Regions from separate parts of the Streptomyces sp. NPDC051582 genome, predicted to be linked through region 3. Evidence: riboswitches for the same ligand, from Rfam matches in the RefSeq annotation. Region 3 holds a riboswitch; each other region holds the start of a gene.

Region 1 (4,728 bases), on a different contig from region 3:
CAGGTGTCGGGCGACCACCTGGAAGTGATCAAGCTCATCCCGCCGCTGATCGTGGACGAGCGGGACGTCGACCGGTTCGTCGGGGCCTTCCGGGAGGTCATGGACGAGGCGCACGGCGGGGGCGGCCTGATGTGGGACTTCGGCAGGACGCTGGTGAAGCAGGCCGTCGGCGGCGGCTGACGGCCCGCTCCACGGCGGGGCCGGCTCTCAGTCGAGCAGCCGGTCCCGCAGCCGGCCGAGGGTCTCGGGGGCGAGTCCGAGCCCTTCGGCGAGGTACCGGTCGACCCCGCCCCAGTGCGTGTCGATGGCGTCGAAGGCGGCCGTCAGGTACTCCGCGCGGGCGTCGAACAGCGGCGCGAGCAGCTCCATCACCTCGGGGGAGCGGGCCTCGGGCGCCTCGCTGCCGCGGCGCACCCGGTAGCGGCGGTGCGGGGCGTTGGACTCCAGGTAGTCCGCCAGGATCGCCGTGCGCTCGACGCCGAGCGCGAGCAGGGTGACGGCGATCGACAGGCCGGCCCGGTCCTTGCCGGCGGCGCAGTGCATGAGCGCGGGGACGCTGTCCTCGGCGAGGGCGTGCACGACCCGGCTGTGCTCGGGGGTGCGGTTCTCGATCATCGCGCGGTAGGAGTTGGTCATCCGGTCGGCGGCCCTGCCCTCGCCGAGGAGCCCGCGGAGCTGTTCGAGGCCGCCGTCGCGGACCATCTTCCAGAACTCCTTGCCGTCGGCCGGATCCGACAGCGGGATGTTGAGGTTCCGTACGCCGGGGAGCTCCACGTCGAGCCCTTCCAGGGCGTGGTCGGCATTGTTGCGGAAGTCGAAGATGGTGTGCAGACCGAGCGATGCGAGGAATTCTGCATCGGTTTCGGTGGCATGTGCCAGATGTCCGCTACGGAACAGTTTTCCCGGCTTGACCCTCCGACCGTCGGTCGTCGGCAAGCCGCCCACGTCACGGAAGTTGCGCACTCCCGCGAGTTCGGGCTCCGGTACGGGCTCCGTCAGCGCGGGCCGGGGTATCTGCTGGGTCACGGGAACTCCTCCGCGTCGTCGTGGTCTGTCCGAATTACGCTATTTGGGACCAACTTGCCATAACCGGAGGCGAGATCGGGTGCAGCTCCGTGAGCCAGATCATACGGTGACCGTGAGTGCCTGATCGTCAAAGGCGAATGGCCCGGCCGGGGCGGTTGTTGGCGCGGGGGAATGGACGGAGGGTGACCGGAATTCCTTCGGATTCCCCGTTCTGTGAATCCGTCAGAAAATCGCGGCTTGTTCCGTGCGGCGGGGCTCGATTACCTTCGCGATCGATCCGGATGGACCGCCGAATCCTGCCGCCGTCCGGAAACCGCACCCGACTATTCACGCGCGCGGCAGGAGCGGGGGAACCAGGTAGGCCGCTGTTTCGGATCTTTCGCATCCGAACAGCTCGGGGTGAAGCCGTTCATGTTCGGTTCATGGGCGGCCGGACATCTCCAGTCCGAACCCGACAGCTCACCTCGCAGGCGACGGAGAGGAATTCGCCATGCCTGCAAAGGGTAAGCACCGACGTCCCAAGTCCCGTTCCATGGCGCGCGGCTTCGCCGTCGCGGGCACCGGCGGTGCGGCCCTCGCGCTGCCGCTGCTGGGCGCCGCCGGCGCCCAGGCCGCCCCGGCCGGGGCGCCCGCCGCGGCCCCCGTGCAGGCCCCGCGGCTTCCGGCGGCCCTCGTCGCCGCGCCCGCCGCCGTCGAGCAGGGTTCGCCCGCCGCTTCGGCCGTCTACACCGTCGTGCCGGGGGACTACCTCTCCAAGATCGCCCAGGACCGCCACCTCTCGGGCGGCTGGCAGCAGCTGTACGCCGACAACCGCGAGGCCGTCGGCAGCGACCCCTCGCTGATCCACCCCGGGCTGAAGCTGACCCTCGCGGCCAAGGGCGGCGCTCCGGCCGCGGCCGAGCGGGCTCCGGCTCCGGCGGAGAAGCCGGCGCCGGCCCCGGCGAAGAAGTCCTCGCACTCCGCGGCGCAAGAGAAGGCCCCCGTGGCAAAGGCCCCCGCCGCCGGGACCGCCGAGGCCGCCGGGAAGAGCGCCCCCGCCACGTCGGCCGGCGCCGCGGTCAGCGCCGCCGGCTTCGTCGCACCCGTCGGCGGTGGCGGCATCTCCACCCAGTACAAGACCCCCGGCGCCATGTGGTCCAGCGGCTACCACACCGGTGTCGACTTCGTCGCGAGCTCCGGCACCACGGTCCGAGCCGTCGGCGCGGGCACCGTGGTCTCCGCGGGCTGGGGCGGTGCGTACGGCAACGAGGTCGTCATCCGGCACGCGGACGGCAAGTACTCGCAGTACGGCCACCTGTCCCAGCTCTCCGTCTCGGTCGGCCAGAGCGTCGCCGGCGGCCAGACCATCGGCCTGTCCGGCTCCACGGGCAACTCCACCGGCCCGCACCTGCACTTCGAGATCCGCACCGGGCCGTCCTACGGCTCGGACATCGACCCGCTGGCCTACCTCCGCTCGAAGGGCGTGAGCATCTGACGGCTCCCGCCGTCGGAGAGGCAGCCGGACGCGTGAGGCCGGGACCCGAGGGGGGTCCCGGCCTCACGCGCTGTTATTCCGTACCGAACAGGTGGTATAGATCACGGTCCGTCAACCCCTGCCTACGGTGGCGTAGGTCACGCGCCGGGGTGAAAGATGTGTTCTCGTGGCAGCGACGAAGACGACACTCAAGACCATCGGCTCGTACGCGGCGATCGGGGACAGCTTCACCGAGGGTGTGGGGGACCCGGGACCCGGGGGGACCTTTCTCGGCTGGGCGGACCGGCTGGCCGTACTCCTGGCCGATCAGCGCGAGGAAAACGAATTCCGGTACGCGAACCTGGCCGTGCGGGGGCGCCTCCTCGACCAGGTCGTGGCCGAACAGGTCCCCCGGGCCAAGGAGCTCGCACCGGACCTGGTGAGCTTCTGCGCGGGCGGCAACGACATCATCCGGCCCGGCAGCGACCCGGACGACGCGGCGGAGCGGTTCGAGGCGGCGGTCGCCGACCTCTCCGGGGCCGTCGGCCAGATCATGATCACCACGGGCTTCGACACCCGCGGCGTACCGGTCCTCAAGCACCTGCGGGGCAAGATCGCGACGTACAACGCGCACGTGCGCGCCATCGCCGACCGCTACGACTGCCCGGTGCTCGACCTCTGGTCGCTGAAGTCCGTACAGGACCGGCGGGCTTGGGACGACGACCGGCTGCACCTGTCGCCCGAGGGACACACCCGGGTCGCGCTGCGCGCGGCCCAGGTCCTGGGACTGGAGGTGCCGACCGACCCCGACCAGCCGTGGCCGCCGCAGGAGCCGCGCGGCTCGGTGGACGTGACCCGGGACAACATCCAGTGGGCGCGGGAGTACCTGGTGCCGTGGATCGGGCGACGGCTGCGCGGGGAGTCCTCCGGGGACCACGTGGAGGCGAAGCGCCCGGACCTGCTGCCGCTGTAGGGGCGGCGGAGGGGACGCGAGGGGCGAACGGGAGGGGGGAGGGGGACGCGGGAGGCCGGGGGAGCGCGTGAGAACGGGGGCGCGCGGCGGAATCCTTCGGGGCCGGTACGCGTTGGCATGGTGGTAGACCGGTATTCGTACGGCCTCACGACCATCCGCCCCACCCTCCCAGGAGGCGCTTTGACCGGCTCCCGTCCCCTGCGTCCTCGGCTGCGCGCCCTGCGGCCCGAAGCCTTCGGCGCGGATCCGTCCGGCGCCCGCCTGGAGCGGATCCGGCGCTCGCCGAACTTCGCCGACGGCGTCTTCCAGAACCCGGTCGGGGCCCGGACCAGGCCCTCCGGCTCCATGATGGAGTTCGCCAAGATCTACTTCCACAAGGAGCAGCGGACCCGGCGCAACCCCGGCGCGCCGATCCCGGTGTACCCGACGACCCTCGCCGAGCTGGCGAAACCGCCGGTGAGCGGGTTGCGCCTGACCTGGATGGGGCACTCGGGCGTGCTCGCGGAGATCGACGGGCGGCGGGTGCTCTTCGACCCCGTATGGGGTGAGCGGTGCTCGCCGTTCCCCTTCGCCGGGCCCAAGCGGCTGCACCCCGTCCCCGTGCCGCTCGCCTCGCTGGGGCCGGTCGACGCCGTGGTGATCTCGCACGACCACTACGACCACCTCGACCTGCCGACCATCAAGGAGCTGGCCGGGACGGACACCATCTTCGCCGTCCCGCTCGGCGTCGGCGCCCACCTGGAGCGCTGGGGGATCTCGCCGGACCGGCTGCGCGAGCTGGACTGGAACGAGGCCACCGAGATCGCGGGGCTCTCGCTGACGGCGACCCCGGCGCGGCACTTCTGCGGACGCGGCCTGCGCAACCAGCAGAACACCCTGTGGGCGTCATGGGTGGTCGCCGGTGACGAGCACCGCATCTTCCACAGCGGTGACACGGGCTACTTCCCCGGGTTCGCGGAGATCGGCGCCGCGCACGGCCCCTTCGACGCCACGATGATCCAGATCGGTGCGTACTCGGAGTACTGGCCCGACATCCACATGACCCCCGCGGAGGGCATGCAGGCCCACCTCGACCTCCAGGGCGGGATCCCGCACGGCACGATGCTGCCGATCCACTGGGGCACCTTCAACCTGGCGCTGCACCCGTGGGACGAGCCGGGCGAGGGCACCGTCGACGCCGCGAAGGAAACCGGTGCCGGCATCGCGCTGCCGATCCCGGGTCAGCCCTTCGAGCCCGGCGCGGCCGATGTGCCCGCCGAGCCGTGGTGGCGTCCGT
Region 2 (4,728 bases), on a different contig from region 3:
GCTCCACCAGCTCGCCGGAGGCGCCGTCGGACACCGTGCAGTCCGCGACGAGCAGGCGGATGGAGTTCGTACCGCAGTCGACGGCGGCGACGCGGGTCACGCCTGCGGCTCCGTCTGCTCCGCCTGCTCCGCCTTCTGCGCGCACGGCGTCACGCACGCGCCCTTCGCCCACCACTGCGGCAGCATCGCCAGAGCCTCGTCGCCGAACGGGTTCACCCCGGGCCCGGCTGCCAGCGAGTGACCGACCAGCACGTGCAGGCACTTCACCCGGTCCGGCATCCCGCCGGCGCTCGGGAAGCCCTCCAGCACCTCGATGGCGTCGCGACGCCGGATGTAGTCCTCGTGCGCGGCCCGGTAGGCGGCGGCGAGTTCGGGGTCCTCGGCGAGCCGGGCCTGCATCTCCTTCATCACGCCGTTGGCCTCCAGCGTGCCGATCGCGGAGGCCGCGCGCGGGCAGGTGAGGTAGTACGTCGTCGGGAAGGGCGTGCCGTCGGGGAGGCGCGGGGCGGTCTCCACCACGTCCGGCTGGCCGCAGGGGCAGCGGTGCGCGATGGCGCGCAGTCCGCGCGGCGGGCGGCCGAGCTGCTGCTGGAACGCGTCGATGTCCGCGTCGGTCGGCTCGGTCCGGTCGGTCTGGGGCGGGGGCGTCTGCATGCCTGGAGGAAGTCTCTTCGGTTGAGTGGGTGGGTGGTGCGGGTGGTACGCGTGGGGTGCGGTACCGGTCACTCGCCGGGGCGGTCGGCCTTGTCGACCCCGTCCCAGACGTTCGAGTACCAGGGCCGGTCGGAACCGGCCGCTCCGGTGCGGTGCCGCTCGGCGGCCCCGGCCCCGGGGTCGGTCATGATGTAGCTGATCTCGCCCGGGCGGACGAAGTGCAGGTGCTTGCGCGCCTGCTGCTCCGCGTACGCGTTGTCCTGCCAGCGGGCCTTCTCGTCGCGGAGGCGTTCGAGACGCCGGCTCGCGGCCTCGGCGGCCCGCCGCTGCTCCGCGATCTCCGAGCGCTGGGAGACGTACTGACGCATCGGATACGCGAGGGCGACGACCAGCGTACAGAGGACGAGCACCAGGAGCGCGGCGCGGCCGGTGAGCCGGCTGCGGCGGACCTGACGGCGCGTCTGCGAGCGGTAGACGTGGGCGGCGGTCCGCTCACCGAGCTGCTTGAGCCTGGTCGCGGTGGAGAAGGTGGAGAACCGATCCCGGTTCCCGGCCATTGATCCCGCCTCCCCTGTGTCCCTCTGTCCCTGGGCGCGCGGTACGCGCTACGCAATACGTCCCCGCACACGGTACGGGACCGAGTGCGGGGACGTACGGAGGCCAGCCCCGGAGGGCTGCCGTGATTAGCCCTTGAAGCGCGGGAAGGCGCTGCGGCCGGCGTACACGGCGGCGTCGTCGAGGATCTCCTCGATGCGCAGCAGCTGGTTGTACTTGGCGACGCGGTCCGAGCGGGCCGGGGCGCCGGTCTTGATCTGGCCGCAGTTCACGGCGACGGCGAGGTCCGCGATGGTGACGTCCTCGGTCTCGCCGGAGCGGTGCGACATCATGCACTTGAAGCCGTTGCGCTGGGCCATCTCGACGGCGTCGAGGGTCTCGGTCAGCGAACCGATCTGGTTCACCTTCACGAGCAGGGCGTTCGCGGAGCCCTCCTCGATGCCGCGGGCCAGGCGCTCCGGGTTGGTGACGAAGAGGTCGTCGCCGACGATCTGGACCTTGGTGCCCAGCTTGTCGGTGAGGGTCTTCCAGCCGGCCCAGTCGTCCTCGTACAGCGGGTCCTCGATGGAGACCATCGGGTACGCGGAGACGAGCTCCTCGTAGTACTCGGTCATCTCGGCGGCCGAGCGGGACTGGCCCTCGAACTCGTACTTGCCGTCCTTGTAGAACTCGGACGCGGCGACGTCGAGCGCGAGCGCGATGTCCTTGCCCGGGACGTAGCCGGCCTGCTTGATGGCCTCGACGATGAGGTCGAGCGCGGCGCGGTTGGACTCCAGGTTCGGGGCGAAGCCGCCCTCGTCGCCCAGGCCGGTGGAGAGGCCCTTGGTGTGCAGGACCTTCTTGAGGGTGTGGTAGACCTCGGCACCCCAGCGCAGCGCCTCGGAGAAGGACTCCGCGCCGATGGGCGCGATCATGAACTCCTGGATGTCCACGTTGGAGTCGGCGTGCGAACCGCCGTTGAGGATGTTCATCATCGGAACGGGCAGCAGGTGCGCGTTCGGGCCGCCGAGGTAGCGGAACAGCGGGAGGTCCGAGGCCTCGGACGCGGCGTGCGCGACGGCGAGGGAGACGCCGAGGATGGCGTTGGCGCCGAGCGAGCCCTTGTTGTCGGTGGCGTCCAGGTCGAACATGGCCTGGTCGATCAGGCGCTGCTCGGTGGCGTCGTAGCCGACGAGCTCCGGGCCGATCTGCTCGATGACCGCGAGGACGGCCTTCTCGACACCCTTGCCCATGTAACGGTTGGGGTCACCGTCACGGAGCTCAATGGCCTCGAAGGCACCGGTGGAGGCGCCGGACGGAACTGCAGCACGGCCGGTGCTGCCATCGTCGAGGCCCACCTCGACCTCGACCGTGGGGTTGCCTCGGGAGTCCAGGATTTCCCGGGCTACGACGACGTCGATGGACGGCACGAGCATCTCCTTCTGGGATGTGACGCTGGGTGTGCGGTGGCATGTCGGGCCGTGGGATGGCCCCGCCGACTAGAGCCTAACCGCCTCCGGGCACTCGGCCGGCCGACCGCCCGCCCCCTGGGACGAAAAAGGGCCCGAATACCCGCCTTCCGGTACATAGGACCCTGGACCGCGGGCGCGAACGCCGCCGCCCGGCGCGTGAGGGGAAGACGCGCCGGGCGGTCGGGCTGCCGCGGCGCCGCACGGGCGGCCGCGGTCGTCACTGCGGGATTCAGCTGAGCTTGAGCATCTGACCCGGGAAGATGAGGTCGGCGTCCGAGACGATGTCCTTGTTGAGCTCGAAGAGCTTCTCCCAGCCGCCCTTGACGCCGTTGGCCTCGGCGATGGTGCCCAGGGTGTCGCCCGGCTTGACCTCGTACGAGCCGTTGCCGGTCTTCACGACCGGGGCCTCGGCACGCTCGGAGCGGGTGACCGGCGCGGAGCTCTCGCGCGTGGTCTCCTTCTTCGGCTCGGTCTTCTTCGGCTGGGTCTTCTTGGTCTCGGTCTTCGTTTCCGTCTTCTTCGGGGTGTCGGTCGCGCCACCACCGTTGTAAGCGGAGCTGGAGAGGCCCTTGCCGCAGACCGGCCAGGCGCCCTTGCCCTGGCCCTTGAGGACCTTCTCGGCGATGGCTATCTGCTGCGACTTGGAGGCCTGGTTGGCCTGCGAGGCGTACGACTTGCCGCCGTACGCGGCCCACGTGGAGGACGAGAACTGCAGGCCGCCGTAGTAGCCGTTGCCCGTGTTGATGGACCAGTTGCCGCCGGACTCGCAGCTCGCGACGGCGTCCCACTGGGAGGCCGTGGCGGCGGAGGCCGAGCCGGCCGCCATCAGGGGGGCGGCGACGGCGACACCGGCGACACCGGCGAGCGTGACGATGCGGGCGGCCTTGCCGGCGCGACGGTGCTTTCCCTTGCCGGAAATCAGCATGGAGTTCTCCTCACCGACGCCTACGAGGTGAGCTGTCGGGTTCGGGCTGATGAGTGCCCGGCCGTGCGGTGTGGCGCACGACTTAACCCCTAGCCGTTCCCTCGCCGTCTCTCAACGGCCGGTCCCGGCGCCTACCTTGGTTCCCCCGCTCCTGCCTTCGGCGCTTGACGCGACGACTGTTCCCCCCGTCCGCCGGCAGGATTCGGCGATGCGGTCGAAGGAGCCCGCGGTGGCGGGCGACTCAGAAGGTAGACAGGTCTCTCCCCGATGTTCAACGAGGAACACCGGGGAGAAACGGGCCCTACTTGCGCCCTCCTTGCGGGCGTTTGCGCAGGTGAGGGCGGGGTTTGCGGAAGGCTCCAGGCGGGACACGCCAGTTGACCGGAAGAGACACATGTCTCACTTGCAGATAACGGACATTCAGCCTTTTCCGGGTGTCCGAAGTGCCGCTATTTCTAACTTAGATCCAGATTCTGACCGGGCTTGATCAGATTGGCGTCATCGCCGATGACCAGCTCGTTGGCCTGGTAGAGCGCGTTCCAGCCGCCCTTGACCCCCTTGGCAGAAGCGATGGTTGCCAGACTGTCGCCCGCCTGAACCGTGTACGAGGGATCCGACGCCGCGTCAGGCGTGGCGGGCACCTCAAGCGCGGGCGTACCACGGTGCTTGCCGCTACCGGAGGGGTCCGGGATGCCGGCCGGGTCGGTCGTGGCACCCGGGACGCCCGGGGTGCCCGGGGCCGAGGGGGAGGCGGGGGCGCTCGGGTCGGCCGGGGTGACCGGAGCGGTCGGATCCGGGCTGCCCGGCGTGGTCGGGGTGCCCGTCGAGGGGGCCGTCGGGTCGGTGGGCGCCGTCGGGGTGCCCGGGGACGTCGTCGGGTCGCCCGGGAGCACCGGGGCGCTCGGCGAAGTGGACGGCAGGTCCGGGTCGGGCATGACGGGCAGTCCGCTGTTCGGCGCGAGCGGCGCCGGCGGAAGGGTGAAGACCGGGGTCGCAGTCGGGGTCGGGGCGCCGAAGTCCTGCGGCTTCGCACCGGAACCGCCGGCCGGGACCGAGTCGTCGGGGCGCGAGGGGCTCGGGGTGACCGGGCCGAGCGTGCCGGGCAGGCCCGGGTCCACGGCGGCCGCGGGGCCCTGCCGGGTC
Region 3 (4,728 bases):
GGAACTTCTCCGGTGCCCGACGCGCTTGCATACAGTGGCAGGTCTGACGGAAAACTCTGCATCGCGATCGAAGGGACCACATGCCCATGGGTCACACGGCCACAGCCCAGGCCGGCTCCGGCGGCCTGACAGCGACCGAGCACCGGCTGGCCAACGGCCTGCGCGTGGTGCTCTCCGAGGATCACCTGACCCCGGTCGCCGCGGTCTGCCTCTGGTACGACGTCGGCTCGCGCCACGAAGTCAAGGGACGGACCGGCCTGGCTCACCTCTTCGAGCACCTGATGTTCCAGGGCTCGGCGAGCGTACCCGGCAACGGGCACTTCGAGCTGGTCCAGGGGGCCGGCGGTTCGCTCAACGGCACCACCAGCTTCGAGCGCACCAACTACTTCGAGACCATGCCGACCCACCAGCTGGAGCTCGCGCTCTGGCTGGAAGCCGACCGGATGGGCTCGCTGCTGGCCGCCCTGGACGACGAGTCCATGGAGAACCAGCGCGACGTCGTGAAGAACGAGCGCCGCCAGCGGTACGACAACGTCCCGTACGGCACGGCCTTCGAGAAGCTGACCGCCCTCGCCTACCCCGAGGGCCACCCGTACCACCACACGCCGATCGGCTCCATGGCCGACCTGGACGCGGCCTCCCTGGAGGACGCCCGCGCCTTCTTCCGCACGTACTACGCGCCCAACAACGCGGTGCTGTCGGTCGTCGGCGACATCGACCCCGAGCAGACGCTCGCCTGGGTCGAGAAGTACTTCGCCACCATCCCCGGGCACGACGGCAAGCAGCCGCCGCGCGACGGCACGCTGCCCGAGATCATGGGCCGCGAGCTCCGCGAGGAGATCGTCGAGGAGGTCCCTGCCCGCGCGCTGATGGCCGCCTACCGGCTCCCGCACGACGGCAGCCGCGAGTGCGACGCCGCCGACGTGGCGCTGACCGTGCTGGGCGGCGGCGAGTCCTCCCGGCTCCACAACCGCCTCGTGCGCCGCGACCAGACGGCGGTCGCGGCCGGCTTCGGCATGTTGCGGCTCGCCGGCGCGCCCTCGCTGGGCTGGCTGGACGTGAAGACCTCCAGCGGCGTCGAGGTGCCCGCCATCGAGGCGGCCGTGGACGAGGAGCTCGCGCGGTTCGCCGCCGAGGGCCCCACGGCCGAGGAGATGGAGCGCGCCCAGGCGCAGCTGGAGCGGGAATGGCTGGACCGGCTGAGCACGGTGGCCGGGCGCGCCGACGAACTGTGCCGCTTCGCGGTGCTGTTCGGCGACCCGCAGCTGGCGCTGACCGCGGTGGGCCGCGTCCTCGACATCACCGCCGAGGAGGTGCAGGCCGTGGCCGCGGCCCGACTGCGCCCCGACAACCGCGCGGTGCTGGTGTACGAGCCGCTCCCGGCAGAAGCCGGCGAGAACGGTGAGAGCGACGAGAACGAAGGGGCGGAGCAGTGAGCGACACCGCAGCCGTCACGATGACCTTCCACCCGCAGCCGCAGGCCGGCCAGGCCCGGCCGTGGGCCTTCCCGGCCCCCGAGCGGGGCTCGCTGCCCAACGGCCTGACCGTGCTGCGCTGCCACCGGCCCGGCCAGCAGGTCGTCGCCGTCGAGGTCAACCTCGCCGCACCGCTGGACGCCGAGCCGCAAGGCCTGGACGGCGTGGCGACCATCATGGCCCGTGCGCTGTCCGAGGGCACGGACAAGCGCTCCGCCGAGGAGTTCGCGGCCGAGCTGGAGCGCTGCGGCGCCACGCTCGACGCGCACGCCGACCACCCGGGCCTGCGGGTCTCCCTGGAGGTCCCGGCCTCCCGTCTGAACAAGGCGCTCGGCCTGCTCGCCGAGGCGCTGCGCGCGCCGGCCTTCGCCGACAGCGAGGTCGACCGGCTGGTGCGCAACCGGCTCGACGAGATCCCGCACGAGCTGGCCAGCCCGCAGCGCCGGGCCGCCAAGGAGCTCTCCCGGCAGCTCTTCCCGCCGACCCTGCGGATGTCCCGGCCGCGCCAGGGCACCGAGGAGACGGTCGCCCGGATCGACTCCGCGGCCGTACGCGCCTTCTACGAGGCCCACGTACGTCCCGCCACCGCCACCGCGGTGGTCGTCGGCGACCTGACCGGCATCGACCTGGACGCCGTCCTGGGGGACACCCTGGGCGCCTGGACCGGCAATTCCGCCGAGCCGCTCCCGGTCCCCGCGGTCACCGCCGACGACACCGGCCGCGTGGTCATCGTGGACCGGCCCGGCGCGGTCCAGACGCAGCTGCTCATCGGCCGCATCGGGCCGGACCGTCACGAGCGGGTCTGGGCGGCGCAGGTGCTCGGCACGTACTGCCTGGGCGGCACCCTCACCTCGCGCCTGGACAAGGTGCTGCGCGAGGAGAAGGGCTACACGTACGGCGTGCGCGCCTTCGGCCAGGTGCTGCGCTCCACGGCCGACGGCAAGGGCGCCTCGATGCTCGCCATCAGCGGCTCGGTGGACACCCCCAACACCGGCCCGGCGCTCGACGACCTCTGGAAGGTGCTCCGCACCCTCGCGGAGGGCGGCCTGACCGACGCCGAACGGGACGTGGCGGTGCAGAACTTGGTGGGCGTGGCCCCGCTGAAGTTCGAGACGGCCGCGGCCGTCGCCGGCACGCTCGCCGACCAGGTCGAGCAGGAGCTCCCGGACGACTACCAGTCGCAGTTGTACGCGCAGCTGGCCCAAACCGGCACGGTGGAGGCGACGTCGGCCGTCCTGGCCGCGTTCCCGGTGGACCGCCTGGTCACGGTCCTGGTGGGCGACGCCGCGCAGATCGAGGAGCCGGTGCGGGCGCTGGGCATCGGCGAGGTCACCGTCGTCACCAACTGACGGACATTCCAAGGGGCTCCGGCGGCTTGTCCGCCGGGGCCCCTTTTGTCTGTTTCGCGGAGAGGTTGCTCGTATGGGGTGTGGCGTATGCAACAAAAACGCGTGGGTGTTTGGCGATTGACTGATGATCCGCCTAGCGTCGGCCGTGCTGTCCGTCAGTTGTACCCGCCGCACCCGCGGCACCGGGCAGCGATCGCCGAGTCCCCGTCAGGCGCGAGCCTGGGGAGCCGGGGACCCACATGTGTCCCTGGGGTGAATCGGACCGCCTCGCCAGAGGGGGCCCGTAGGAGACCTTCCTGCTCCGAACCCGTCAGCTAACCCGGTAGGCGAGAAGGAAGGAAAGGATCAACCCCTTCATGGCGTTTGGCAGTCGTGCCGCCGGTAAGCACCGTGGTTCCAGTCGTCTGAGCCGCAAGACCGCCGGTTACGCCGGCATAGCCGCCCTCGCCACCACCGGTGTCGTCGGCTCCCTCGCAGGCCCGGCGTTCGCCGCGTCGGACAAGGCCCCCTCCATGGAGGACACCGGCCTGAACGCCGTCGTGACCGCCGAGGACCTCCAGGGCCAGATCGAGGCCCAGGCCGACGCCCAGGAGCACGCGGCCGAGGCCGCGGCCCTCAAGGCGAAGGCGGAGGCCGACGCCAAGGCCCGCGCCGCCGAGGCCAAGCAGAAGGCCGAGGAGAAGGCGAAGGCCGAGCGCGAGGCCGCCGAGCGCGCCGCCCGCGAGGAGGAGCGCAAGCGCCTCAACACCTTCGTCGCCCCCGTCGACGGGTCCTACGTCAGCACCCAGTGGCACGCGGGCGGCGGCATGTGGTCCTCCGGCAGCCACACCGGCATCGACTTCCACGCGGCCTCCGGCACCACCGTGCACGCGGTCGGCACCGGCACCGTGGTCGAGGCCGGCTGGGGCGGCGCGTACGGCAACAACGTCGTCATCAAGCACGCCGACGGCACGTACACGCAGTACGGCCACATGTCCTCGCTGAGCGTCTCCGTCGGCGACCAGGTCACCGCCGGCCAGCAGATCGGCCTGTCGGGCTCCACCGGCAACTCCAGCGGCCCGCACCTGCACTTCGAGGCCCGTACCGGCGCCCAGTACGGCTCGGACATCGACCCGGTCGCGTACCTGCGCAGCCACGGCGTCGACGTCTGATCAGCGGCACCCCGCACTTCACCGAAGGCCCCGGCTCCCCGAGCCGGGGCCTTCGTGTTGGCCGTAAACGTCTGCTATTTTCGCCCGCGCTCGGAATTTATCGCCCGGTGCAATAGAGTCCCCGTAAGGCGGTCGGCAGTCGGAAATAGGCGGAGGTCCGGACTTGCGAATTCCTGCGCACGCGGTATGCACGGCAATCCGCGAAGACATCGTCACCGGCGTCTTCGAACCGGGCGCCCGGCTCACCGAGGAGCTGCTGGCCCGCCGGTACGGGGTCTCCCGCGTCCCGGTCCGCGAGGCGCTGCGGACCCTGGAGTCCGAGGGCTTCGTCACCACCCGGCGGCACGCGGGCGCCTGCGTCGCCGAACCCACCGAGCAGGAGGCGGCCGACCTGCTGGAGCTGCGGCTGGTGCTGGAGCCGCTGGCGGCCGCGCGCGCGGCCCGGCGGCGCACCGAGGGCCACCTCAAGGTGCTCCGCGGGCTGGTCAGACTGGGTCAGGAGCGGGCCAGACGGGGCCAGGGCGAGGATCTGCGGTCCCTGGGCGGCTGGTTCCACGAGACCCTCGCCCAGGCCTCCGCCAGCCCCGGGCTGATCGTGCTGCTCACGCAGATGCGGCACAAGGTCGCCTGGATGTACGCGGTGGAGGCGCCGGCCCGGCCCGTGGACTCCTGGGCGGAGCACGGCGCGATCGTGGACGCGGTCGCGCGCGGTGACGCCGAGCGGGCCCGCGCGCTGACGGTGATGCACGCGGA

What was found. Region 3 has a riboswitch for cyclic di-AMP ahead of AB0M92_RS25850 (M23 family metallopeptidase). Riboswitches for the same ligand answer to the same signal wherever they lie in the genome.
Positions count from the first base shown of each region.
Region 1: it holds a riboswitch for cyclic di-AMP, as region 3 does, so the genes downstream of both, AB0M92_RS11940 (LysM peptidoglycan-binding domain-containing M23 family metallopeptidase) here and AB0M92_RS25850 (M23 family metallopeptidase) in region 3, are expected to answer to the same signal.
Region 2: it holds a riboswitch for cyclic di-AMP, as region 3 does, so the genes downstream of both, AB0M92_RS03485 (transglycosylase family protein) here and AB0M92_RS25850 (M23 family metallopeptidase) in region 3, are expected to answer to the same signal.

Region 1 is NZ_JBFAZJ010000007.1:62,896-67,623, forward strand. It holds gene AB0M92_RS11930 (aspartate aminotransferase family protein) at 1-180, shown strand, start outside; gene AB0M92_RS11935 (tyrosine-protein phosphatase) at 208-1,026, opposite strand; cyclic di-AMP (ydaO/yuaA leader) riboswitch at 1,304-1,512, shown strand; gene AB0M92_RS11940 (LysM peptidoglycan-binding domain-containing M23 family metallopeptidase) at 1,517-2,500, shown strand; gene AB0M92_RS11945 (SGNH/GDSL hydrolase family protein) at 2,667-3,452, shown strand; gene AB0M92_RS11950 (MBL fold metallo-hydrolase) at 3,633-4,728, shown strand, end outside.
Region 2 is NZ_JBFAZJ010000002.1:78,171-82,898, forward strand. It holds gene AB0M92_RS03465 (Ppx/GppA phosphatase family protein) at 1-100, opposite strand, end outside; gene AB0M92_RS03470 (DUF501 domain-containing protein) at 97-654, opposite strand; gene AB0M92_RS03475 (septum formation initiator family protein) at 723-1,211, opposite strand; gene eno (phosphopyruvate hydratase) at 1,338-2,624, opposite strand; gene AB0M92_RS03485 (transglycosylase family protein) at 2,890-3,585, opposite strand; cyclic di-AMP (ydaO/yuaA leader) riboswitch at 3,588-3,758, opposite strand; gene AB0M92_RS03490 (transglycosylase family protein) at 4,041-4,728, opposite strand, start outside.
Region 3 is NZ_JBFAZJ010000021.1:128,351-133,078, forward strand. It holds gene AB0M92_RS25840 (pitrilysin family protein) at 87-1,436, shown strand; gene AB0M92_RS25845 (pitrilysin family protein) at 1,457-2,824, shown strand; cyclic di-AMP (ydaO/yuaA leader) riboswitch at 3,009-3,167, shown strand; gene AB0M92_RS25850 (M23 family metallopeptidase) at 3,181-3,975, shown strand; gene AB0M92_RS25855 (GntR family transcriptional regulator) at 4,139-4,728, shown strand, end outside.